3 regions of the Arthrobacter sp. TmtSoilC77 genome follow, and region 2 is predicted to be linked to each of the others. Evidence: riboswitches for the same ligand, from Rfam matches in the RefSeq annotation. Region 2 holds a riboswitch; each other region holds the start of a gene.
What was found. A riboswitch is a leader RNA that binds a small molecule or an ion and turns the genes downstream of it on or off. The one in region 2 is predicted to bind glycine.

Region 1 (7,782 bases), 3.7 Mb from region 2:
TTGCCTGCATCCGAGCTGCCATCTTTCGGGCTTGGACGGGGCCTACCCGATCATCCGACGTCGCAGTCCAAATGAAGGTTTCGGGGTATTCGACGCCGTCGTGAAGCAGGTGATAGGGGGAGAAGGTCCGGATGAACTCCCACTGCTCAGGCAAATCCGGGTCTCCGTACTCGGCGATCCATGAATATCCGGCAGAGAGTTTGGTATAGCGGCGCATGTCCAGCAATGGCACGCCGCAGGACACTGCACCAAACAGTTCCGGGTACTGGGTCAGCATGTTGCCTACCAGCAGCCCACCATTTGAGCCGCCCACACAGCCGAGTCGACGGCGGCTGGTCACGCCGCGGGAGATCAGGTCCTGTGCCACGGCGGCGAAGTCTTCGTAGGCACGGTGCCGCTTTTCCTGCAGCGCTGCCCGGTGCCACGAGGGCCCGTATTCGCCGCCGCCACGGATGTTCGCCACAACGTACACACCGCCACGGGTGTGCGAGCCGGGACCGTCAGCCAAGGCAGCAGCCGAAGTGCGACGCTCCAGCCAAGCCCTGCCAATGGTGCCGCTGTAGGCGGGGGTGCGGGAAACTTCGAATCCGCCATAGCCTGAGAGCTGCGTGGGATTTTGTCCGTCCAGGATCAGGTCCTTGGATGCCACCTGGAAGTAGGGGACTTTGGTCCCATCCGCCGAGACAGCGAAATGCTGCTGGACCTCATAGTCGCCGTCATTGAAGAACGACGGCGATCGCTTCACCACGGCGTGCTGGCTGGTGACCCCGGCAGCTGCTCCGGCAACAGACGAACCCGTCGGCCCTGCAGTGAGGGTCCCGCGGGTGAGGGTAGTGGGCGTAGTGAAACCGGTGGCGACCAGCCAGTAGTCATTTCCGGCTCCGGATTCGTCTTCGTCGTCCACCGCGTAGGCATTGACGTCGTGAAGCGGCGGGCACGCGTCCAGGACGGTGGCAACCCAGCTGCTGTCGGAATCGACGCGGGAAGGGTCCAGCACCCTGATTTCGGAAGAGACGTCGCGCAGGACGTTGAGCAGCAGATAGTCCTTGGTCCAACTCCACGATTGCAGCGACGTGTGGTCATCCGGGGTAAACAGCACCACAAATTGGCGCGATCCAGCCAGGTAGCCCTCGAGGTCAGCGGCCAGCAGGGAACCGGCCGCGTAGGTAACGCCGGAAACGTCCCAGTCCTTCTGCGGGCGGAGCATAAGCCATTCTCGGTGGGCAATGATGTTCACGTCGGTGGGCACATCGATTTCAAGCCATGAGTCGTCGCGAAGCAGCCACGTCTTGCGGTTGTAGAAGTCGATGTAGTCTACGGCGAAGGTCCGTTCGAAGCCCGGGGTGGAGTCATGGGCCACGATGGCCAGCATGTGGTCTTCGGGGATGTCGAAGATCCGCTCTGCCTGGGCGAGGGATTGGCCGCGACGCAGCTTCACGCCGGTCCGGGCGTACGAGGAGGTGGTTGCAGGCAACCCTTCTGCCGTACTGGAGACAAGCAGTGTGTCCGCATCGAGCCAACTCACGTTGCCTTTTGCCGTGGGCAGATCGAATCCGCCGGCGGCAGGGTCAACAAAGGTGCGGGATTCGACGTCGAACTCGCGGTGCCGGTTGGCGTCACCGCCGTCGGGGGACAGCGAAACCATCGCGAAGCGGTACGTGTCCCCGTCCGAAGGACGAAGGAACCCGGCCCCATGGAACACCCATTCGACGCCTTCTGCTGCGGCGAGGGCATCGATGTCCAGCAACACGTCCCATTCGGGAGCCTCGGAGACGTAACTTTCCCAGGTAGTGCGGCGCCAAAGGCCCTTGGGGTGCTCCTGGTCCTTCCAGAAGTTGTAGTAGAAATCGCCGCGTTTGTTCACCATGGCGATCCGGTCCGTCGAATCCAGGACCTCCAGGATGCCGGCTTCAACCGCTGCGTAGTCTGCGTCCTCCAGCAAATCCTCGGTTCGCGCGTTCTGTTCCCGGACCCAGGCCAGCTGTTCTTCGCCGTGGATGTCCTCCAACCACACGTTCTCATCCGTGGGTTCGGGCGCGATGGTCGCAGCGTGGCGAGGCCCGGACTTGGTCTCCAGATCCGTGTCATTGTCAGGAAGGGGCGTCTGATCAGCTTCTGTGGTGGTCATCGCCCCATCCAAGCAACACTTTTCAACTGGAAGCAAGTCACGCAGAAGTTAGGCTTGAGCGTGGCTAAATCGCAAATCAATCGTGTTGCCCTTATTGGGGCCGGCCCCCGGGGCACGAGTGTCCTTGAGCGGCTGCTCGCGAATTGGGCTGCAGGGGCCACCAGCCGCGCGAACCGGACCGATACCGGGCAGCGCACACTGCACATCCACGTTGTGGATCCTTTCCCGCCAGCATCCGGCCATGTGTGGCAGCCGGAGCAGTCCAGGCTGTACCTGATGAACACACAGGCGTTCTATCCGACGCTCATCCCGGAAGACCCCAAACTTGCGCAGCCCCTCGCAGGCGGTTCGTTCGACCAGTGGCGCGCCGCCCGACGTCGTGATGGACAGGGGCTGAACGACGCCGAAAAGGCGGAGTTGGCCACCCTGGAGTCCCACGATTTTCCCAGCAGGGCGCTCTACGGACGGTACCTGCGGCAGACTTTGGCGGAACTGCTTCAGCGAATGCCCGACGGCGTGGAGGTCACCTTCCATGAGACGACCGCCGTAGCGGCGCGCCCGGTCCCGGCAAGCTCAGGCATCACAGGTGGGCAAGCGTTCGACGTCGAACTGGCCGACGGCACTACCCTCACCGTCGGCTCGGTGGTCCTCGCGCTGGGACACATCGAGTCACGTTTGAATCCGGAGCAGCGTTCGTTCCAACGGGCAGCCGACGAGCACGGCCTCCTCTATTTCCCGCCTGCACCGCCAGCCGACGTCGACTGGCAGCGGGTACCGGACAACGAGCCCGTCCTGGTGCGTGGGATGGGACTGAATTTCTTCGATGTCATGGGCCAGCTGACTGAGGGCCGGGGAGGCAAGTTCGTCGAAGCCGGCGTACCGGGAGCCGGAGTTCTCGAGTACCGGCCCTCGGGCAGGGAACCCAGGATTATCGCAGCATCCCGGCGCGGAACCCCGTACCGGGCCAAGGCCGGTTTGGCGGGGTATTACCCCAGCAGCATCACCATGCGTTACTTGACCGAGGCAGCAGTGGACCGGTTCAGGGCAGCCGGTATCCAGCCCGGATTCGACCACGATCTTTGGCCGCTCCTGCACCGGGACGCCTTGTGGGCCTATTACTCCACCCTGGCAAGGTCGCAGCCTGCCGCCATCCGCGATGCGGCGCAGTTCCTCGCGGACCTTGAGGACGCGTTGCAGCCCCACGCGCACACCACCGCCAACTGGGAAAGCGACGTCGCCGCCTTGGTGGACAAGCACGTGCTTGCCTCCCGCCGACTGAATGTCCGCGGACTCGCTGCGCCCTTGGCAGGCCGAACGTTCGCGTCCCGCCGGGAACTGGATCTGGCGATAACGGCCTACCTGGACGACGACGCACGACGCTCCGCACTGGGCGAAGCGGATCCCGTGAAAATGGCAATCGGCGCACTGCACACCGGCAGGGCGATCCTGAAGTCCGTCGTGGCAGACGGTGGTATCACGGACGAATCGTGGGTCGCTGAACTGAGGGGATGGTTCGAATCGTTCGTTGAAGGCCTTGCCAGCGGGGCCCCGGCACTGCGTTCGGAGCAGTTGGCTGCTCTGGCGCGTGCCGGCGTCGTGGGTTTCGTTGGACCCGACCCGAAGTTCAGTGTGGATAGGAGCGCCAAGGTTTTCCGGGCAGTCTCTCCATGGGTCCACGACGGGCCAGCGGAGGCACCCACGTTGATTGAAGCGATGTCGCCGGCCAACAGGGTGGGCATCAATATTTCTCCACTCCTGGAACAACTCATGGCTGACGGCCTTGTGCGAACCAAAATCATGATGAGTGCCGAGGGCACGCCGGTGCAGACAACCGGACTGGATGTGGAACCGCACCCGTACCGGCCTGTGGCGTCCAACGGCTCTGTGACCCGGGGGATGTATGTTTTGGGTCTGCAATTGTCGGCGACCCAGTGGGGAACGGCCATTGCTGCCGAGGCGCGTCCAGCGACCGGGAAGGCTTATGCCAGTGGCCAGCGAACCCTGCGGGATGCTGACGAAATCGCCCGTAGCATTCTGGCCAGCTAGCTGCCTTTGTTTGCGGTGTGTCCAATGCTTCGCTAGTGTGTGAGCTGCATCACCGGCAAAGTGGTGCGCGCTTTTGATCTGCGGCGGGAGAGTCCTGCCGGTACATCCCGTCAGGCGCCGTAGGAGCAAACCCTCCCCAGGAATCTCTCAGGCCCATGTACCGCCGCGGCGAGGCAACTCTGGAAAGCAGTCCGGGCATCCGGGCTCACCGAAGGTGCAAGCAGGCCATCCCTGCGGAAACTCTCAGGTCCACCTACAGAGTGGGGAGGAACCCGAATCATCGTGGCACCCAGTGCCGCCTGAACAATGGAGTTCCTCTTGACGATTCAGCGCCCACCATCCTCCGTCCCGCACCAAGCAGGCTCACCACATCTCGAACCGCACCTCGAACGGCAGCTCAGTAACCGGCACATCCAGCTGATCGCGATAGGCGGTGCAATTGGCACGGGCCTGTTCATGGGCTCGGGAAAGACCATTTCTGCCGCTGGTCCATCCGTCATTTTCGTGTACATGATCATCGGTTTCATACTCTTCTTCGTCATGCGCGCCATGGGCGAGTTGCTCCTGAGCAACCTGAACTACAAATCCTTCAGCGACTTTGCAGCGGACCTGCTGGGTCCGTGGGCAGGGTTCTTCACGGGGTGGACCTACTGGTTCTGCTGGGTCATTACCGGCATCGCCGACGTCATCGCGATCGCCGGGTACTCCAAGGAGCTCTGGCCGTCCCTTCCACTCTGGGTGCCCGGATTGATCACCATCGGCATCCTGCTGCTTCTGAACCTGGCTACGGTTAAAGCATTCGGCGAGACCGAATTCTGGTTCGCCCTCATCAAGATCGTCGCCATCGCGGCACTGATCATCGTCGGCCTGTTCATGATTTTCAGCGGCTTCCAGTCCGACGCCGGGCCGGCCAGCTTCACCAACTTGTGGAGCCACGGTGGCTTCTTCCCCAACGAATTCATGGGCTTCGTCGCCGGTTTCCAGATCGCCGTCTTCGCTTTCGTCGGCATTGAACTGGTAGGCACCACAGCCGCCGAGGCCAAGGACCCGGAGAAGAACCTGCCCAAGGCCATCAACTCGATTCCGATCCGCGTGCTGCTCTTCTATGTGGGCGCCCTCATCATCCTGATGTCCGTCACCCCGTGGACCCAGTTCGCGGCCGGCCACAGCCCATTCATTGCGATGTTCTCCCTGGCCGGCCTGGGCGCCGCGGCTACCATCGTCAACCTGGTGGTTCTCAGCTCTGCAATGTCCTCAGCCAACTCGGGTATCTACTCAACGTCCCGTATGGTTTACGGACTGGCCCAGGAAGGCGACGCACCGGCTGTGTTTGGCGCGCTCTCAAGCCGCAAAGTACCCCGCAACGCCCTGTTCCTTTCCTGCGTCCTGCTGCTGTCCGGCGTCGTCCTCATGTATGCCGGGCAGGACATCGGCAAGGCGTTCGACATGGTGACAACCGTGTCTGCTGTCTGCTTCGTGTTCGTATGGTCCATCATCCTGGCCAGCTACCTTGCATTCCGCAAGCGGCGGCCACATCTGCATGATGCTTCGGCGTTCAAAATGCCAGGCGGCGTGGTGATGGTGTGGGTGGTTTTTGCGTTCTTTGCGTTCGTGCTTTGGACCCTGACCACGCAGCCGGACACTTTTGCTGCGCTCCTGGCCACGCCGCTGTGGTTCCTGATTCTGGGGGTGGCCTGGGTCATCCTGCGTCGCCGGCCAGCGCACCTGGTTCGCTTTAGGGAGTTCCAGGCGCAGCTTGAGAAGGACGCCAAGCACACGGAGGAACCCGAGCTCGTCAAGAAGTAGGCGAAAATCCAAAAAGGTAGCCCCTCACGAGTCATCCTCGTGAGGGGCTACCTTTTTGGCGGGTCATACGAAGGGGCCGCCTAGCCCCTCAGACACTTCTGGTACTCCAACCAGGCCCACGCGTAGTGCAACCAGCCCACGGCGTCGTACCACTTGGACGGTTTGGTGGGCGGAGTGCATTGCGGAGGATTCGTGCCGCTCCCTGCAACCGTCACCAGGGCCTTTACCACGGTTCCGGACTCGACGGCGGTCAGCACCAATGTGCCACTGCCTGCAGCTGCCGCCGCGGGAACCTTGAGGTTCACTGTGGCAGTGCCGGCCGTCACCGGCACGGAGTCGAGCGTTATCGCCGCGCCCTTGCTGTCCACGAAGACGGCATTGAGAGTGTTGTTGGCCGGGCTGCCGATCGAGGTGAGATTCAGCTTGGAGATAGCGAGTGCCATGGGCTCACCCGCTTTGACCTCTACGGCGGTGGTGTTTACCAGGGCAACTGACCGGCGTGCGAAGTCCGGAGACACGGGGTTGTGCTCACGGAGGTACTTGATCCAGGCATCGCGGTCCACCAAACCGGTGTCTTTCGTGTTGCTGCCTTCCTTGAAGATGCGGAAGTTGTCGCCGCCGGTAGCCAGGAAGCTGAACGTACCGATCCTGTACTGCTTGGCGGGGTCGATGACTGCGCCGCCTACCCAGATGCCGGTGATGCGGTCGCCTTCCGGGCGCGCGGCGTCGTAGGTGTAGTTGACGTTCCTGGAAAGTCCAAGCTGCTGGTAAGGGCGGCTGGGAACTGTTCCGTCAACGTTGGTCTGCCACTGCTGCTCAAGAAGGGTCTTGAACTGGGCGCCAGTGAGGGAGGTAGTCCACAGGTTGTTCACGAAGGGCAGGACCGCGTTGGCCTCGGCGTAGGTGATGGTGCCGTCCGGTGCGTAGTAGAGCTCGTTACGCAGGCCGCCCGGGTTCACGACGCCTATCTCCGCAGCAGCCAGTTCAGGCGCCTGGAGCGTGTCCACCAAGGAGTCCGCGACCAGGTTTCCGAGGGTGGATTCGTTCGCGCGGTCGTCCCGCTTGGGGGAGCCGCCAGCCGGATCCGGAGTGAAGGCGGTGGTGATATCAGCTGTCACTGCGCCCACCGGCTGATTCCCGAACACGGCAGCATCGGCAAGAGCCTTGTCCACGATCGCCTTGACTGCGGCCACGCGAGGATAGGCGGCAACGAGGCTTTCCGAAGTGTCCGTGGTCCGATCCACCACGGCAGCTTTATAGCTTGTGACCGAATGCGTGGTGGTATCGATGGTGAGAGTAACGCTTCCCACGTTTTCGCCGTAGTTGCCGGTCTGCACAATGGGACGGGTTTTGCCGGTGGGTTTGCCGTTGGCGTCCAGCAAGGGTGCGTCCCAGGCGTATTCCTTGTGGGTGTGCCCGGTGAAGATGGCGGCTACGTCGGGGGTGGTCTCGTTGACGAGCTTGGCGAACGGTCCACCGGCTGCGACTTCCTGCTCCAGGGTGGCACCCTCCGGTGTGCCCGATGCAGCGCCGTCGTGGTTTTCCACGATGATCAGATCGGCCAGGTCTTCTGCCTTGATCTTTGCGGCCACCCGGTTGATGGCTTCCACCGGATCACCGAACTCAAGATCCGTGATGCCGGCGGGAGTCACCAGCGACGGCACTTCCTGCGTCACGGTGCCGATGACAGCCACCCGGATGCCGTTCATCTCCAGGACTTTGTACTCCGGCAGGACCGGAGTCTTGGTGCCCGCCTGGTAAACGTTCGCGCCCAAGTAGGCAAACTTGGCGTTGGTACCATC
Region 2 (7,782 bases):
AGCAACAAGTCCTGCCCGTTGACCTCAACCTCAACAGCCGCGTAGTACTTCAGCTCGGTCACGAGGGCGTGCTGCTCTGCCGGAACCAAGGTCAGCAGAATGGCTTCCGCGTTCGGACCCTGGACTGCGATCAGCGACGTCTCAGCCGAGGCGTCCTCAACCACGACGTCGAAGCTGGCGGCCCGCTCCAGCAGAGCTGCCGCAACTACCTTGGCATTGCCCGCGTTGGGGACCACGAGGTACTGATCCACGCCTTCTTCGGGAGAAGGGCGGCGGTAGGTGATGAGGTCGTCGATGATGCCGCCGTCGGCGTTGCAGATCAACGAGTACTTGGCTTTGCCCACCGCGACGGCGGACAGCTTGCCCACCAGCGCGAAGTCAAGGAAGGCAGCAGCTTCGGGACCGGTGACCCACACTTCGCCCATGTGGGAGAGGTCGAAGAGGCCAGCTGCGTTACGGACTGCGTGGTGTTCGGCGAGCTCGGACTCGTACTTGAGCGGCATCTGCCAGCCGCCGAAGTCCGTGAACGAGGCCCCGGCTTTTTTGTGCTGCTCGTAGAGAGCGGTGTAGTTCTCAGTCATTGAGTCAGTCCTTTAGTTCTCGAAGTCTGCGGTGTTGTCCTCGAACGCTTCAAGGGGTGGGCAGGAGCACACCAGGTTGCGGTCGCCAGCAGCGCCGTCAATGCGTCCGACCGGCGGGAAGTACTTGTCCTGCTTAAGGTGGTGGACGGGGAACGCTGCCTGCTCCCGCGTGTAGTCGCGGTCCCATGCAGAACTCACGACGGCGGCAGCCGTGTGCGGCGCGTTGCGCAGCGGCGAGTTCTCAACAGTGAAATCGCCGGTGGCAACCTGCTCGATTTCGGCACGGATGGTGATCATGGCTTCAATGAAGCGGTCGATCTCGGCAAGGTCCTCGGACTCGGTCGGCTCCACCATCAAAGTGCCCGCAACCGGGAACGCCAAGGTGGGAGCGTGGAAACCGAAGTCGATGAGGCGCTTGGCCACGTCCTCAGCCGTGACGCCGGTGCGGGCAGTCAGTTCGCGGAGATCCAGGATGCACTCGTGGGCAACAAGACCGCCTTCGCCGGTGTAAAGAACCGGGAAGTGCTCATCCAAGCGGGAGGCAACGTAGTTCGCAGCAAGCAGCGCGGACTTGGTGGCTTCGGTGAGCCCCTGGCCACCCATGAGCTTCACGTAAGCCCAGGAAATCGGGAGCACACCGGCGGAGCCGTAGCGGGATGCAGAGATGGCCACGCCACCTTCAGATGAAACATTGTTCGCATCCCCGGGCATGAACGGTGCCAGGTGTGCCTTTGCCGCAACCGGACCAACACCGGGTCCACCGCCGCCGTGCGGGATGCAGAAAGTCTTGTGCAGGTTCAGGTGGGATACATCGCCGCCGAACTTGCCCGGCTGGGCGAGCCCAACGAGTGCGTTGAGGTTTGCGCCGTCAACGTACACCTGGCCGCCGGCTTCGTGGATCGCGTCGCAAACTTCCCGGACGTCGGCGTCGTAAACACCGTGCGTGGACGGGTAGGTGATCATGATGGCCGAAAGGGCGTCCCGGTTGGCTTCGATCTTGGCTTTGAGATCCACGTGGTCGATGGTGCCATCGGGAGCGGTGGCCACCACTACTACCTTCATGCCGGCGAGCACAGCCGAGGCCGCGTTGGTGCCGTGCGCAGAAGCAGGGATCAGGCACACGTTGCGCTGCTCGTCGCCGCGGGAAAGGTGGTAGCCGCGGATCGCAAGGAGGCCGGCGAGCTCACCCTGCGAACCGGCGTTCGGCTGGATGGAGACCTGGTCGTAGCCGGTGATCTCAGTGAGGTCGGCTTCCAGTCCTTCAATGAGCTCGCGCCACCCAGCGGTCTGGTGATCCGGAGCGAACGGGTGGATCGAGGCGAACTCCGGCCAGGAGATTGCTTCCATCTCAGCTGTAGCGTTGAGCTTCATGGTGCAGGAACCCAGCGGGATCATGGTGCGATCCAGTGCGAGGTCCCGGTCGGACAGCTTGCGGATATAGCGCAACAGCTGCGTCTCGGAACGGTGCGTGTTGAACACGGGGTGCTGCAGGAAATCACTGGTTCGGACCACGTCTGAGGGCAGCTCAAACCCGGAAGCGTCCTTCACCGGACCGGCACCAAAAGCGACGGCTACCGCAGAGAGGACCTCCGGCGTCGTGGTTTCATCGAGGGAAACGCCAACCGTGTCAGCATCGATGCGACGCAGGTTGATACCGCGGGCTTCGGCGGCGGCGATGACTTTGTCAGCCTTGCCGGGTACGCGGACAGTGAGGGTGTCGAAGAAGGATTCAGACACGAGTTCACGGCCGGCGGTCTTGAGGGCAGTGGCCAGCGTGCGGGCGTGGCCGTGCACGCTTTCGGCGATCGCCTTCAGGCCTTCCGGACCGTGGTAAACCGCGTACATCGACGCCACGATGGCGAGCAGTGCCTGCGCGGTGCAGATGTTGGACGTGGCCTTTTCGCGGCGGATGTGCTGCTCGCGGGTCTGAAGGGCCAGGCGGTAGGCCGGGACTCCGGCGTTGTCCTTGGAGACGCCGACGATGCGGCCCGGGAGCGTGCGCTCCATGCCTTCGCGGACTGCCATGTACGCAGCGTGGGGGCCGCCGAAGAACAGCGGAACACCAAAGCGCTGCGCAGTTCCGACGGCGATGTCGGCGCCCTGCTCGCCCGGGGGCGTGATGAGGGTGAGCGCCAAAAGGTCGGCAGCGACAGTGACCAGCGCGCCGCGCTCCTTGGCGTCAGCGATCACGCCGGAGTGGTCGAAAACGCGGCCCGAAACGCCGGGCTGCTGCAGGACGATGCCGTTGATCTCGCCGTCGGGAAGCCCGGCGGAGAGGTCGGCAATCTCCACCTCGAAGCCGAGCGCCTCGGCGCGGCCCTTCACGATGGCGATGGTCTGCGGGAGGAGGTCGGCGTCCAGGACGGTCTTGCCGTCCTTCGCGGTCTTGGACTTGTTGGCACGACGCATCAGCAGCACAGCCTCGGCCACAGCAGTGGCTTCATCCAGCAGCGAAGCGTTGGCCACGGGAAGTCCGGTGAGGTCCTGGACCATGGTCTGGAAGTTCAGGAGAGCTTCGAGGCGGCCCTGCGAAATCTCGGGCTGGTAAGGCGTGTACGCCGTGTACCAAGCCGGAGCTTCCAGGATGTTGCGTCGGATAACCGGCGGCGTAACGGTGTCGTAGTAGCCCTGGCCGATCAGCTGGATGGCGGTCTTGTTCTTGGACGCAAGCTTGCGGAGCTCGGCGAGGACCTGGGTCTCGCTAAGGGCGGCCTGGAGCGTCAGCGGCGTGGCTTGCCGGATGGAATCGGGGACCGCAACATCTACCAGGCCGTCTACGGAGTCGTAGCCGATTGCCTTGAGCATGGTGTCAACGTCGGCCTGACGGCGGGCGCCGATGTGCCGGTCCGCGAAAGCGGTGGGGGTTGATTGAACAGTCAAGAGGAACTCCATGATTCAGGCGCCCTATGTGCGCCACGATGATGTGGGTTCCTCCCCGCTCTGTATTGGACCTGAGAGATTCCGCAGGAATGGTTGCCTGCTTGCACCGTCGGTGAGCCCAGTTACCTGGACTGCTTTCCAGAGTTGCCTCGCCGTGGCGGTACGTGGGCCTGAGAGATTCCTGGGGAGGATTTGCTCCTACGGCGCCTGACTGGATGTACCGGCAGGACTCTCCCGCCACAGATCAAAAGCATTGCGTCACGTCAGTGACACGGTTCACACCATAGCGGGTTATCCGGAAAAAGCGCAAGCAAGGGATACCTACCGGTGCATTGCCTCGTGGATCTGGAGAGCGAACCACAACTGGGCAACAGTGGAGGTTTCACCCATGTCCAGCCCCGTCAATTCGCCGATTTTCCGTATCCGATAGATGATGGTTTGCCGGTGCGCGAACAGGGCAGCGGCGGTTTTTTGCCAGGAACGCTGCGAGTCCAAATAGGTCCTCAGCGTGACGATGAGATCGCCTTCCTGGCTCTGCTCGTAATCGAAAATCGGGCCGAGGAGGCGCCGGACCAGCGCAGTTCCTTCCTCGAAACCCGTCAGCCCCAGCCATGATGGTCCCTGCGCGTAGCGGGCCAGGCCAAGCTTGTTCGCCCGGGCCGATCCGAGCGCCCACAGTGACTCCTGCAGCGCGCGCTGAATGCCCGCCACACCCGCCGGAGCGCTGATCCCGATCGCGGCATCCGCCCCGGCACAATGAACCAGGATGTCGTCCGGCACATCAGCAGGGACCACGACGTGGAGCCGGTTATTCCGCTTCAGGGAAGCCGACGCAACCCCGTGCCGCCACAGTTCGATGTGCACGTTAGCCAGCCTGTCGCCGTCGTCCGCTGCTTTATCGCCGGCGTCCGCGTAGAGCGAGGCGAGCAGGAAATCCTGGGGCGGAACATCAAAACCGGCCAGCCGGCTCTCCATCTCGGCCGCCCCCAATCTCCCATCCATGGCCTGCAGCAGGAACTCACCCGCCAGCCGATGTCGGCCTTCCAGCGACAGGACGATGCGCGAAAGTTGCAGACCCAGCACCGTTGCGGCGTGCAGAAGTACGACGGCGTCCGGGTGCGGTTCGCTGTTGGGCAGCACCACGAGGAGCGCGTTGGCGTGGGTCGGGATGTCCATGGTCAGCACGTGCCGGCCCCGGATCCGGTGCCACTGGAAGTTCTTACCCGCCAAGGACACCTGCCCGGAAAGCGGAGCCCATTCATCGGCAAGGAACCGTGGGACCGGCTGTCCCTCCGGATGCCAGGGATGCAGGCAGCGGCGGTCCACCACGAACAGCTCCGCATCCAGTTCGGTGGCGAGCCGTTGGACCAGGCTCTGCCAATGGTCCTCCGAGGCGCCGGCCGTTCGGAGCAGGTCGTAAACCCTGGCCGTCTGCCGCAAGCGCCGGGACTCTTCGAGCAGGGAGGACTCGGCAACCGAGCGGGCGATCGCGATGAACGGCAGCGGGTAGGGGATGTTGATGAGCGGCAGCGGCAGCCGATTGCAGGCCGCCAGGAACTCCGGCGTCAGCGGAGGCGCGTGCATCTTCTCGCCGATGGCCAAGGCGCTTGCCCCGCTGTCCATAAGGGCCTCGGCGAGCGCCACTTGTCCCGCGGCATCGGCCGGAATCGACAGCCCATTCGTCATCATCAGCTCGCCGCCTGTGACCCATTCCCAGAGCCTGGGCAGATCGGAGGTGTGGGCCCAGGTGATCCGGTTGTCGCGGCCTGCGTCACCGGCCAGAAGGCTGAGCCCGAGTTGGGGTTCAGCCACGAGTTCGGCGACCGTGATTGCCATCGGATGGGGTCCTGACTCTATGATTTCCGGGGCCCGTTCGGGACCTTTAGACATTTGTCTAAGCGTCTGGGCCATTTGTAGTCAATGTACCGCTATTCGCCGTGACCCGCGTCACCAAGAATGGAATTACTTACTTCCCGCTCAATGGCGAGCACCCCTCACACCAAGGAACCGGCAATGACAATCCACAAGCCCATCGGCCCTGTCGACGCAACCAAAGTCCCCCGGTATGCCGGACTCGGCACCTTCGCCCGCCTCCCCCAAATTGACCGCGTCCCGGACTATGACATTGCGATTGTCGGCGTACCGTTCGACGGCGGAACTTCCTTCCGGCCCGGCGCCCGTTTCGGTCCTGCCGCGGTTCGCGAGGCCTCGCGTCTCCTGCGCCCGGGCTACCACCCGGAGCTCGACGTCGAACCCGTTTACGAAGCCCAGGTTGTGGACGCCGGCGACATCGCCTGCACGCCCTACGACATCACCCGCGCTGTTCGTGAGATCGAGGAGCAGGCGTTGCCCCTCATCAGCCAAGACAAGCGGCTGATCTCGATCGGCGGCGACCACACGATTGCCCTGCCGATGCTCAGGGCCCTGAACAAGGTCCATGGTCCGGTGGCTTTGCTGCATTTCGATGCCCACCTGGATACATGGGACACGTACTTTGACCAGCCCATTACGCACGGAACCATCTTCCGGCGGGCGTTCGAGGAAGGCCTCCTTGTGGAGGACAAGTCGATGCACGTCGGCATCCGTGGCCCGGTGTATGACCGCAATGACTTCCTCAGGGACCACGAGTTCGGGTTCCAGATCATCCGCTGCTCGGACCTGGATGTCATCGGTGTCCCGGCCGCAATCCAGCAGGTGAAGGACAGGCTCGGCGACACCCCGGTGTACGTCTCCATCGACATCGACGTCCTGGACCCCGCGTTCGCTCCCGGTACCGGCACCCCGGAGATGGGCGGGCTCCACTCCCGTGAACTCCTGGCCCTGCTCCGCGGCCTGAACGGCATCAACATCGTGGGCGCCGACGTCGTGGAGGTCGCTCCGGCGTACGACCATGCGGACATCACAACCGTCGCGGCGGCCACCCTTGTTTTCGACCTCCTCGGCTTGATGGTGAACCGCAGCAAGGCCACTACAGTCCGTGAACTGGCTTCGACGTCCCGGAGCGCATCATGAACGCGCCCTTGGCCACGCACGAAGTTCCGCGACTAGAGGACAAAACCATCCAGCCGATCCCGTTGAATGAGCGTCACGGCAAGGCGCGCGATCTCTTCACCATCTGGTTCGGTTCCAACATCATGATCATGACCATCGTGACCGGCGGACTTGCCACCACAGTATTCGGCCTCGGTTTCGTGCCGGCGCTGGTGGGCATCATCATCGGCAACGTCGTGGGCGGCATCTTCATGGCGCTGCACTCGGCCCAAGGCCCCCAGCTGGGTGTGGCGCAGATGATCCAGACCCGCGGCCAGTTCGGCTCCTTCGGCGCCCTGTTGATCGTGGTCATCGTGGTCATCATGTACGTCGGGTTCTTCGCCGCAAACCTCGTCTTTGGCGGAGAAGCAATGGCCGCGGTCAGCCCCGGCATCAGCGTGGATGCCGGCATCATCATCATCGGCGTGGTCAGCGTTATCGCCACGATTTTCGGCTACCGGCTCATCCACGCCTATGCCAGGATCCTCAGCGTTGCAGCGGGCCTGGCTCTGTTGCTCGCCTTCGTGTGGATCCTCGTTGTACACGGCCTTCCCACCAGCTTCCTTGCGGAGGGCAATTTCAACTGGGTTGGCTTCATGGGGACCATCTCCGTCTCGGCCCTGTGGCAGTTGGCCTACGCACCCTACGTCTCCGATTACTCCCGCTACATGCCCCAGGGCACGGGCTCGGCACCGGCGTTCTGGGCTTCCTACTCAGGCTGCGTCCTGGGAACGTTGTTCCCCATGATCCTGGGGGCCCTGGTGGGAACCCTCGCCATGACCATGAGTGCCGACAACGTCGAAATCGTTGGCAGCCTGGGTGCGTTGCTGCAGCCGTGGACCCTCATCATCGTGGGCATCTTCTGCCTGGGAGTCGCCGCGTCCAACGCCATGAACCTCTACTGCGGCGTCCTGTGCACGCTGACCATCGGCCAAACCTTCAAACCCTCATGGTTGCCCCATGCCAAGACCCGCAGCATCGCGGCGGTCGTCCTCTTCGTCGTCGCTGTCTCCATCGCCTTGTTCGCCCGCGACAACTTCATCCTCTTCTACACCAACTTCCTCTCCTTCCTGATGTACGTCCTGGTCCCCTGGACGGCCATCAACCTGGTGGACTACTACCTTCTGCGGCACGGCGACTACCGGGTTGAGGACTTCTTCAAGCGCGACGGCGGTGTGTACGGGCGGTTCAATTGGGTCGCCATCGGCTCCTACATAGCAGGCGCCCTGATCCAGGTTCCCTTCTCGGCAACCGCAATCTACACCGGCCCCCTGGCCGCCGCCATGGGCGG
Region 3 (7,782 bases), 3.5 Mb from region 2:
AGGCCGGCTCAGCGATGCCCTGGACCGGATTGACGAGCTGGTGGCCGCCGTAGATGACAAGGCTGCACCTACTGACGGCCACTGATTCCCGACGGAACGCCGGCCTACTGCACGCTCGCTTACCGCGCCTTGGGCACCCTGCGGAGCACGACGGCGGCAAGCACTGCCGCTCCGGCCATCAGTACCAGCCCAATCGCCGCAGTGATGTGGACGCCGGACTCGAAGGCTACCCGGGCGGCGGCTGTCAGTGCATCGGACAATGGAGCGGGTAGTGCAGCTGCGGCATCCACGGCGCCGGCCAGCGTTTCACCCGCGTTCCCTGCCGCCTGCGTGGACAAGCCCTCCGGGATGACGAGGTTGTGCTGGTAGGACGCGGTGAGGATAGAGCCCAGCACGGCCGTTCCCAGGAGCGAACCCAGTTCGTATCCGGTTTCGGAAATTGCGGACGCCGCTCCGGACTTGTCGGCCGGTACGGAGCCGAGGATGAGGTCGTTGGAGATGGTCTCCGCTGCGCCAACGCCAACGGCCAGGACAGTCAAAGCTGACAAGAGGAACATCGGTCCGCTGCCGTGGTCACCCACAGCCACCACTAAATAGCCTGCAGCGCTGAGGGTAAGTCCGCCGGCCACTACGAATCCCGGCCGGATGCGCTTTACCAGCGGGACCACCACCAGGCCGGCGACGACCGTTGCCAGGAGCGCCGGAATCATTGCAATGCCCGCTTCCATGGGGGACTGGCCTTCAACCAGCTGCAAGTGCTGGGCGAAGAAGTAGATGAAGCCCGTCATGGAAAACAAGGACAGGACGTTGGCCACGATCGCCGTGCTGAACACCCTGTTGCTGAACAGGCGGACATCCAGCATTGGGTTCTCAAGTTGGCGCTGGCGACGGACAAACAGAACGCCCATCACCAGGCCGAAGACCATGAAGGCCGCTGCCGACACCCCGAATCCGTGAACAGCGAATTCCTTGATGCCGTACACGAACGGAGCCATCGTGATCACGGACAGCCCGATACTGGGCACGTCAACGCGGCCGGGGTTGGCGTCCTTGGATTCGGGAATGAGGACCCTGCCGAAGGCGAGGAGCGGCAGGAGCAGGAAGGTCGCCACCAGGAAGACAGCACCCCACCAGAAGTGCTCAACCAGCCAGCCACCGAAGATCGGGCCAAGGGCAGCGCCACCAGAGAATCCGGCGGCCCATACGGCGATCGCGAGCCGCCGGCGGTTCGGATCAGCAAAGATGTTCCGGATCAGGGACAGGGTTGAAGGCATCAGCATCGCGCCGAACACGCCAAGTGCTGCGCGGCCGGCAATCAGCCATTCCGCGGAAGGCGCGAACGCCGTAGCAGCCGAAACCGCAGCGAAGCCGGTGCTGCCGATCAGCAGCAGCCGCCGTCGTCCGATCCTGTCGCCCAGGTTGCCCATGGAAACCAGCAACGCCGCCAACACGAGCGGGTAGGCGTCGATGATCCATAGGAGCTGCACGCCACCCACGTCCAGGGAGCGGGCAATTTCGGGCAGGGCGAACGTGAGCGCGGTGTTGTCGACGGCCACCAGCAGCACCGGGAACATCAGGAGTGCCAGGGCCGTCCAGTCGCGCCAAGGTGCGCCTCCACCCATGACGGGACGAGCGGAACGGGGAGCTTGGGTCGAGGACGGCGTGAACATGACAGCTACTGTACCGTCCAGACGGTACAGTTTCAAATTAAGCGCCGTCGACCCCGTAGGGAATGATGTACACATGCCACGAAAACCAGTTGCCAGGGATGCGGTCCTGGATGCCTACGAAGCCCTCCTCATCGAGGTGGGGGAGCGGGCCGCCACCCTCGATGCCGTTGCCAAGCGGGCGGGCGTCTCCAAGGGCGGGCTGCTTTATCACTTCCCCAGCAAGGAATCGCTGATCAGCGCCCTGCTTGAGCGCCTGGATCGGTTGGCTCAGGAAGACGTCGAGCAAATGAAGGCTGCGCCGGACGGCTCTGCGGTTTACTTCATCCGCTCCTCCCTATGGGCGGGAACCCCCATGGATCGGGCTTTGGTCGCTGCCACAAGACTGGCCGAAGTTGCGCATGAGGAGACCCGCCGCAGGTTTGCCGGAATCCAGCAGCAGTGGTTGGACGTCCTGGCCGAGGATGTTGGTCCGGAGGTTGCCAAAGCCGTCAGTTACATGGGCGACGGCCTGTATTTCAATGCCATGTTCGAGGGTGGCCAGGAAGGCGGCAAGGCCGGGCGGGAGGCCGACGTCGAGATCCTCCTTGGCATCCTGGACCGGCTCCGCAAGTAGCGGGCCATCCATTTGCGGCGACGCCCCCGACGTAGGACAATTGAGCCTTGTGGTGCGTCTTCACAGGGGCCCGCAAAAATTGAATATGCCTTTGATCTGCGGCGGGAGAGTCCCGCAAGCAAGTGATGCGGGCGCCGTAGGAGCAAACCCTCCCCAGGAATCTCTCAGGCCCACGCACCGCCGCGGCGAGGCAACTCTGGAAAGTAGCAGGCCTTTTGCCGCGCCCTCTTGGCGCGGAAGAAGTGCTGTGCTCACCGACGGTGCAAGCGATCGTTGTTCAAGCAACACGCGGAAACTCTCAGGTCCAATACAGAGCGGGGAGGAACCCGAGCCGCTGTGGCGTACCCAACGCCGCCCAAGTAATGGAGTTCCTTCGTGACGGTTAGTTCAGCCTCCACCACCTTCGTCGACCGGCACATTGGCGCCCGCCGCCAGGCCGACATTGAAACCATGCTCAAGACGGTCGGCTACGACACCGTCGATTCTTTGGTTGATACAGCCGTTCCCAACGACATCCGCCAGGACGTTGCCCTCACCCTTGAAAACGCGCTCAGCGAAGTTGAGGTGCTGGCCGAGCTGCGCAAGCTTGCGTCCAAGAACAAGACCGCCGTCCAGATGATCGGCCAGGGCTACTACGACACCGTCACGCCGCCGGTTATCCGACGCAACATCCTGGAATCCCCGGCCTGGTACACCGCGTACACGCCCTACCAGCCGGAAATCTCCCAGGGCCGCCTCGAAGCTCTGCTGAACTTCCAGACAATGGTCCAGGACCTCGTGGGCCTGCCGATCGCCAACGCCTCCCTGCTGGACGAAGCAACGGCAGTGGCCGAAGCCGTGCTGATGATGCGCCGCGCCAACAAGAACAAGGCCGCCCATGACGGCAAGACGGTCCTCGACGCCGACTGCCTTCCCCAGACCATTGCCATCGTGAAGGGCCGTGCCGAGGCACTCGGCTTCGAGGTTGAGGTCGCTGACCTTTCGCTCGGCCTCCCGGAAGGCGCCATCAACGGCGTCGTCCTGCAGCAGCCCGGCGTTTCCGGCCGCGTGTTCGATCACTCCGCCGTCATCGCTGACGCCAAGGAACGTGGCGCGCTCGTCACCGTGGCTGCAGACCTGCTCTCGCTGACGCTCATCACGCCTCCGGGCGAGCAGGGCGCCGATATCGCCGTCGGCTCCGCCCAGCGCCTGGGCGTTCCGCTGTTCTTCGGCGGCCCCCACGCCGCCTACATGGCCGTCCAGAAGGGCCTCGAGCGTTCCATGCCGGGCCGTCTGGTGGGCGTTTCCAAGGACGACGCCGGTGTCCCCGCTTACCGCTTGGCGCTGCAGACCCGTGAGCAGCACATCCGGCGCGAGAAGGCCACGTCCAACATCTGCACGGCCCAGGCCCTGCTTGCCATCGTCGCGTCCATGTACGCCGTCTATCACGGTCCCGAAGGCCTGAAGGCAATCGCCGAGACCGCCCACGGTCACGCGCGCACGCTTGCAGCGTCCCTGAAGGGCGCCGGCGTCGAGGTCCTTCACGGTTCCTTCTTCGACACCATCACCGTCCGCGTTCCCGGCAAGGCTGCCGGGATCGTTGCCGCTGCCGAGGCCAAGGGAATCAACCTGCGCAGCATTGACGCTGATCTGGTGGGCATTTCTGTTGACGAGACCACTACCTCAGAGATTGTCGGCGGCGTCCTGGATGTCTTCGGCGCCTCGGTCACCGAATCCGCTGAAGGTTTTGCGCTGGAATCTTCCGTTGAGCGTACGAGCGACTTCATGCAGCACCCGGTATTCAACACGCACCGCTCCGAAACCCAGCTGCTGCGCTACATCCGCAAGCTTTCGGACCGCGACCTCGCACTGGACCGCACCATGATTCCGCTGGGTTCCTGCACCATGAAGCTGAACGCAACCGCCGAGATGGAAGCAATCTCCTGGCCGGAGTTCGCCTCGATCCACCCGTTCGCTCCGGACTCCCAGACCGCTGGCTGGCGTGAACTCATTGCCGACCTTGAATCCCAGCTGACCGAGATCACCGGGTACGATCAGGTTTCCATCCAGCCGAACGCCGGTTCCCAGGGTGAGCTCGCCGGCCTCCTTGCGATCCGCGGCTACCACCTTTCCCGCGGCGACGAGCAGCGCAATGTGTGCCTCATCCCTGCTTCTGCCCACGGCACCAACGCGGCCTCGGCTGTGCTCGCTGGCATGAAGGTAGTAGTGGTGGCCACCGCTCCTGATGGCACCATCGACCACGTGGATCTCAAAGCCAAGATCGAAGCCAACCGGGACGCCCTTTCGGCCATCATGATCACCTACCCGTCCACGCACGGTGTTTACGACGCCGACGTCCGGGAAGTTTGCGACGCGATCCACGAAGCCGGCGGTCAGGTCTACATCGACGGCGCAAACCTCAACGCACTCGTTGGGCTCGCCCAGCCGGGCAAGTTCGGCGGCGACGTCTCCCACCTGAACCTGCACAAGACCTTCTGCATCCCGCACGGCGGCGGTGGACCCGGTGTTGGTCCGGTTGCGGCAAAGGCACACCTGGCACCATTCATGCCTGGCGACGCTGCTTCCTGGACCGAAGGAAACGACGTTCCGATTTCGGCATCCCGTTTCGGTTCGGCCGGTGTGCTCCCGATTTCCTGGGCTTACGTGAAGCTCATGGGTGGCCAGGGGCTCACCGAAGCCACCAAGTCCGCGCTGCTTGCTGCGAACTACGTTGCCTCCCGCTTGGATGAGCACTTCCCGGTTCTTTACACCGGCGAAGGCGGTCTTGTTGCCCACGAGTGCATCCTGGATCTCCGCGAACTGACTGCCCGCACCGGCGTCACGGCTGAGGACGTGGCCAAGCGCCTCATCGACTTCGGTTTCCACGCTCCCACCTTGGCGTTCCCGGTTGCGGGCACTTTGATGGTGGAGCCGACCGAGTCCGAGGACCTCGTGGAGATCGACCGCTTCATTGAGGCCATGATCACCATCCGTGCCGAAATCGAGCAGGTTGCCACCGGCGATTTCACTGTTGAGAACTCGCCGCTGCGCAACGCGCCGCACACGGCTGCCGCCGTCGTGAGTTCTGCATGGGACCGCGACTACACGCGTGAGCAGGCCGCGTTCCCAGTCCACCACCTGAAGCAGGACAAGTACTTCCCGCCCGTCGGACGCATCGACGGCGCTGCTGGCGACCGCAACCTGGTGTGCTCCTGCCCGCCCCTTGAAGCGTTCGAGGACAACACCGCAGACTTCGAGAACTAAGGACGGTCCCGCAATGACTGAGAACTACACAGCTCTCTACGAAGAGCACAAGAAACTCGGCGCGTCCTTCACCGACTTCGGTGGCTGGCAGATGCCGCTCAAGTACTCCTCCGAGTTGGCCGAGCACCACGCAGTCCGCAAGTCCGCCGGCTTGTTCGACCTCTCCCACATGGGCGAAGTCTGGGTGACAGGACGGGACGGGGCAGCGTTCCTGGACTACGCCCTGGTGGGCAAGATCTCCGCCATGGCCGAGGGCAAGGCCAAGTACTCGCTGATCTGCCAGGAAGACGGCGGCATCATCGACGACCTCATCACGTACCGTCGCGGCGAGGACAAGTTCCTCGTGGTGCCGAACGCTGGCAACGCCAAGGTAGTGGCTGAGGCGCTGTTGGAGCGCGCAACTGGTTTTGACGTGGTTGTTCAGGACGCCTCGGCCGAGACCTCGCTGATTGCTGTCCAAGGTCCGCGCGCCGAAGCCATCCTCCTGCGCCTCGTGCCCGCAGAGCAGCACGCGCTGGTCACCGAACTGAAGTACTACGCCGCTGTTGAGGTGCCCTTCACGTTCGACGGCGGTACTCAGGACCTGCTGCTTGCCCGCACCGGCTACACCGGTGAAGACGGTTTCGAGATCTTTGTGTCCAACGACTCCGCTGCTGCCCTCTGGCAGGCCATCGCCGACGCCGCGGAAGAAGGCGAGCTCACTCCCGCTGGCCTCGCTTCCCGCGACTCCCTGCGCCTCGAAGCCGGCATGCCGCTCTACGGCAACGAACTGTCCCGCGAAGGAAACCCGTTCGCCGCAGGACTCGGTCCCGTGGTCGCACTTTCCAAAGAAGGCGACTTCGTCGGCAAGGAGGCACTCGCTGCGCTCAAGGCCGACGGCGCCGGCTCCACCAGCGGGCGCAAGCTCGTAGGCCTCAAAGGCCTGGGCCGCCGCGCTGGCCGCAGCCACTACCCGGTCCTCAAGGATGGTGCAGTGGTAGGCGAAGTCACCTCCGGCCAGCCCAGCCCGACACTTGGCTACCCGGTAGCGCTTGCCTACGTGGATGTTGAGCACAGCGAGCTTGGGACCGCGTTGGACATTGACCTTCGGGGTAAGAGCGAGCCGTTCGAAGTCGTTGCATTGCCGTTCTACAAGCGCCAAAAGTAGGCCGGGTCGGGTCCCGACACGCCTTAAGCCCGGCGGGGCCGACCTCCTCTGCATGCTCGGTCGCGATGGCGCCCGCTGGGCGGACGCGACGCTCCCTTGGACGCATGCTGCCGGAGGCCGGCCCCGCAAGGGGCGTGCACCTCACCAGGACGCGTGGCCACTTTGGCGATTCGTGAACCGCTTAATGCTGGGGGAGTGGCAACCTGCCGGGGGCTGGCCCGCGGGGTAATTCGGTGCCCCACCATCCAACCCAGCCATAGTTTTTTGATCAACCACAGTAAGGAAACAGAATGCCCAAAGTAGCGCCTGAACTTCAGTACTCCGACGAGCACGAGTGGGTTTCCCGCGGGGAGGGGAACCTGGTGTCTGTTGGCATCTCCGAGGTTGCAACCGACGCGCTGGGCGATATCGTGTACGTGGATCTGCCTGAGGTTGGTTCCACCGTGACTGCCGGTGAGACCTGTGGCGAGGTTGAGTCCACGAAGAGTGTTTCCGACCTCTACTCGCCGGTCACTGGTGAGGTCACCGAGATCAACGACGCCGTAGTGGGCGATCCTGCCCTGATCAACAACGATCCCTATGGCGCCGGCTGGCTCTTCAAGGTTGCGGCTGAGTCCGACGGTCCGCTGCTTTCGGCCGAGGAGTACGCCTCCAAGAACGGCGGAGACCTCTCGTAGGGTCAATGGTTGGCCCGTCGGGGCCGACGTCCTCCGCGTGCTCGGTCGCGAAGACGCCCGCTGGGCGGACGTGACGCTCCCTTGGACGCACGCTTCCGGACGCCGGTCCCATGGGCCCGTTCCCGCAGCCGATGAGGTATTGCCAGTCCGTTTCGTGGGGTTGCTGCGGGAGATGCCGTGCGCACGGCATGTTCGGCAGGGGAGCCCCGAAATGGCCGCTGGAGTCCGCGGAGGACGTTGGCTCGAAGCGCCCATACAGCGCCCACTGTGGCGTAGCGTGGGATTGTAGGAACTAAATAATTTGCGACGCCGGGTTGCCGCCTTTGGGGGCCATCCGGCGTCGTGCTTCGGTCGCCTGCCGCCATAAGCGGGGGCCGGCCCTCCGGCAGGACCATCTGCCGGACCGTTTTCAAGCTTTGTTAAGGGATCCAG

Region 1: linked by a shared signal. The riboswitch ahead of cycA (D-serine/D-alanine/glycine transporter) and the one ahead of gcvP (aminomethyl-transferring glycine dehydrogenase) in region 2 are both predicted to bind glycine.
Region 3: linked by a shared signal. The riboswitch ahead of gcvP (aminomethyl-transferring glycine dehydrogenase) and the one ahead of gcvP (aminomethyl-transferring glycine dehydrogenase) in region 2 are both predicted to bind glycine.

What each region holds. Positions count from the first base shown of each region.
Region 1 covers NZ_AP046050.1:903,582-911,363, forward strand. The annotation lists gene AC6I99_RS04330 (prolyl oligopeptidase family serine peptidase) at 1-2,128, opposite strand, end outside; gene AC6I99_RS04335 (FAD/NAD(P)-binding protein) at 2,189-4,174, shown strand; glycine riboswitch at 4,249-4,347, shown strand; gene cycA (D-serine/D-alanine/glycine transporter) at 4,493-5,980, shown strand; gene AC6I99_RS04345 (ExeM/NucH family extracellular endonuclease) at 6,061-7,782, opposite strand, start outside.
Region 2 covers NZ_AP046050.1:4,576,930-4,584,711, forward strand. The annotation lists gene gcvT (glycine cleavage system aminomethyltransferase GcvT) at 1-581, opposite strand, end outside; gene gcvP (aminomethyl-transferring glycine dehydrogenase) at 594-3,461, opposite strand; glycine riboswitch at 3,610-3,708, opposite strand; gene AC6I99_RS21210 (PucR family transcriptional regulator) at 3,783-5,297, opposite strand; gene speB (agmatinase) at 5,475-6,473, shown strand; gene AC6I99_RS21220 (purine-cytosine permease family protein) at 6,470-7,782, shown strand, end outside.
Region 3 covers NZ_AP046050.1:1,050,428-1,058,209, forward strand. The annotation lists gene AC6I99_RS04965 (cyclodeaminase/cyclohydrolase family protein) at 1-85, shown strand, start outside; gene AC6I99_RS04970 (MFS transporter) at 120-1,670, opposite strand; gene AC6I99_RS04975 (TetR/AcrR family transcriptional regulator) at 1,744-2,283, shown strand; glycine riboswitch at 2,376-2,473, shown strand; gene gcvP (aminomethyl-transferring glycine dehydrogenase) at 2,659-5,526, shown strand; gene gcvT (glycine cleavage system aminomethyltransferase GcvT) at 5,540-6,673, shown strand; gene gcvH (glycine cleavage system protein GcvH) at 6,964-7,350, shown strand.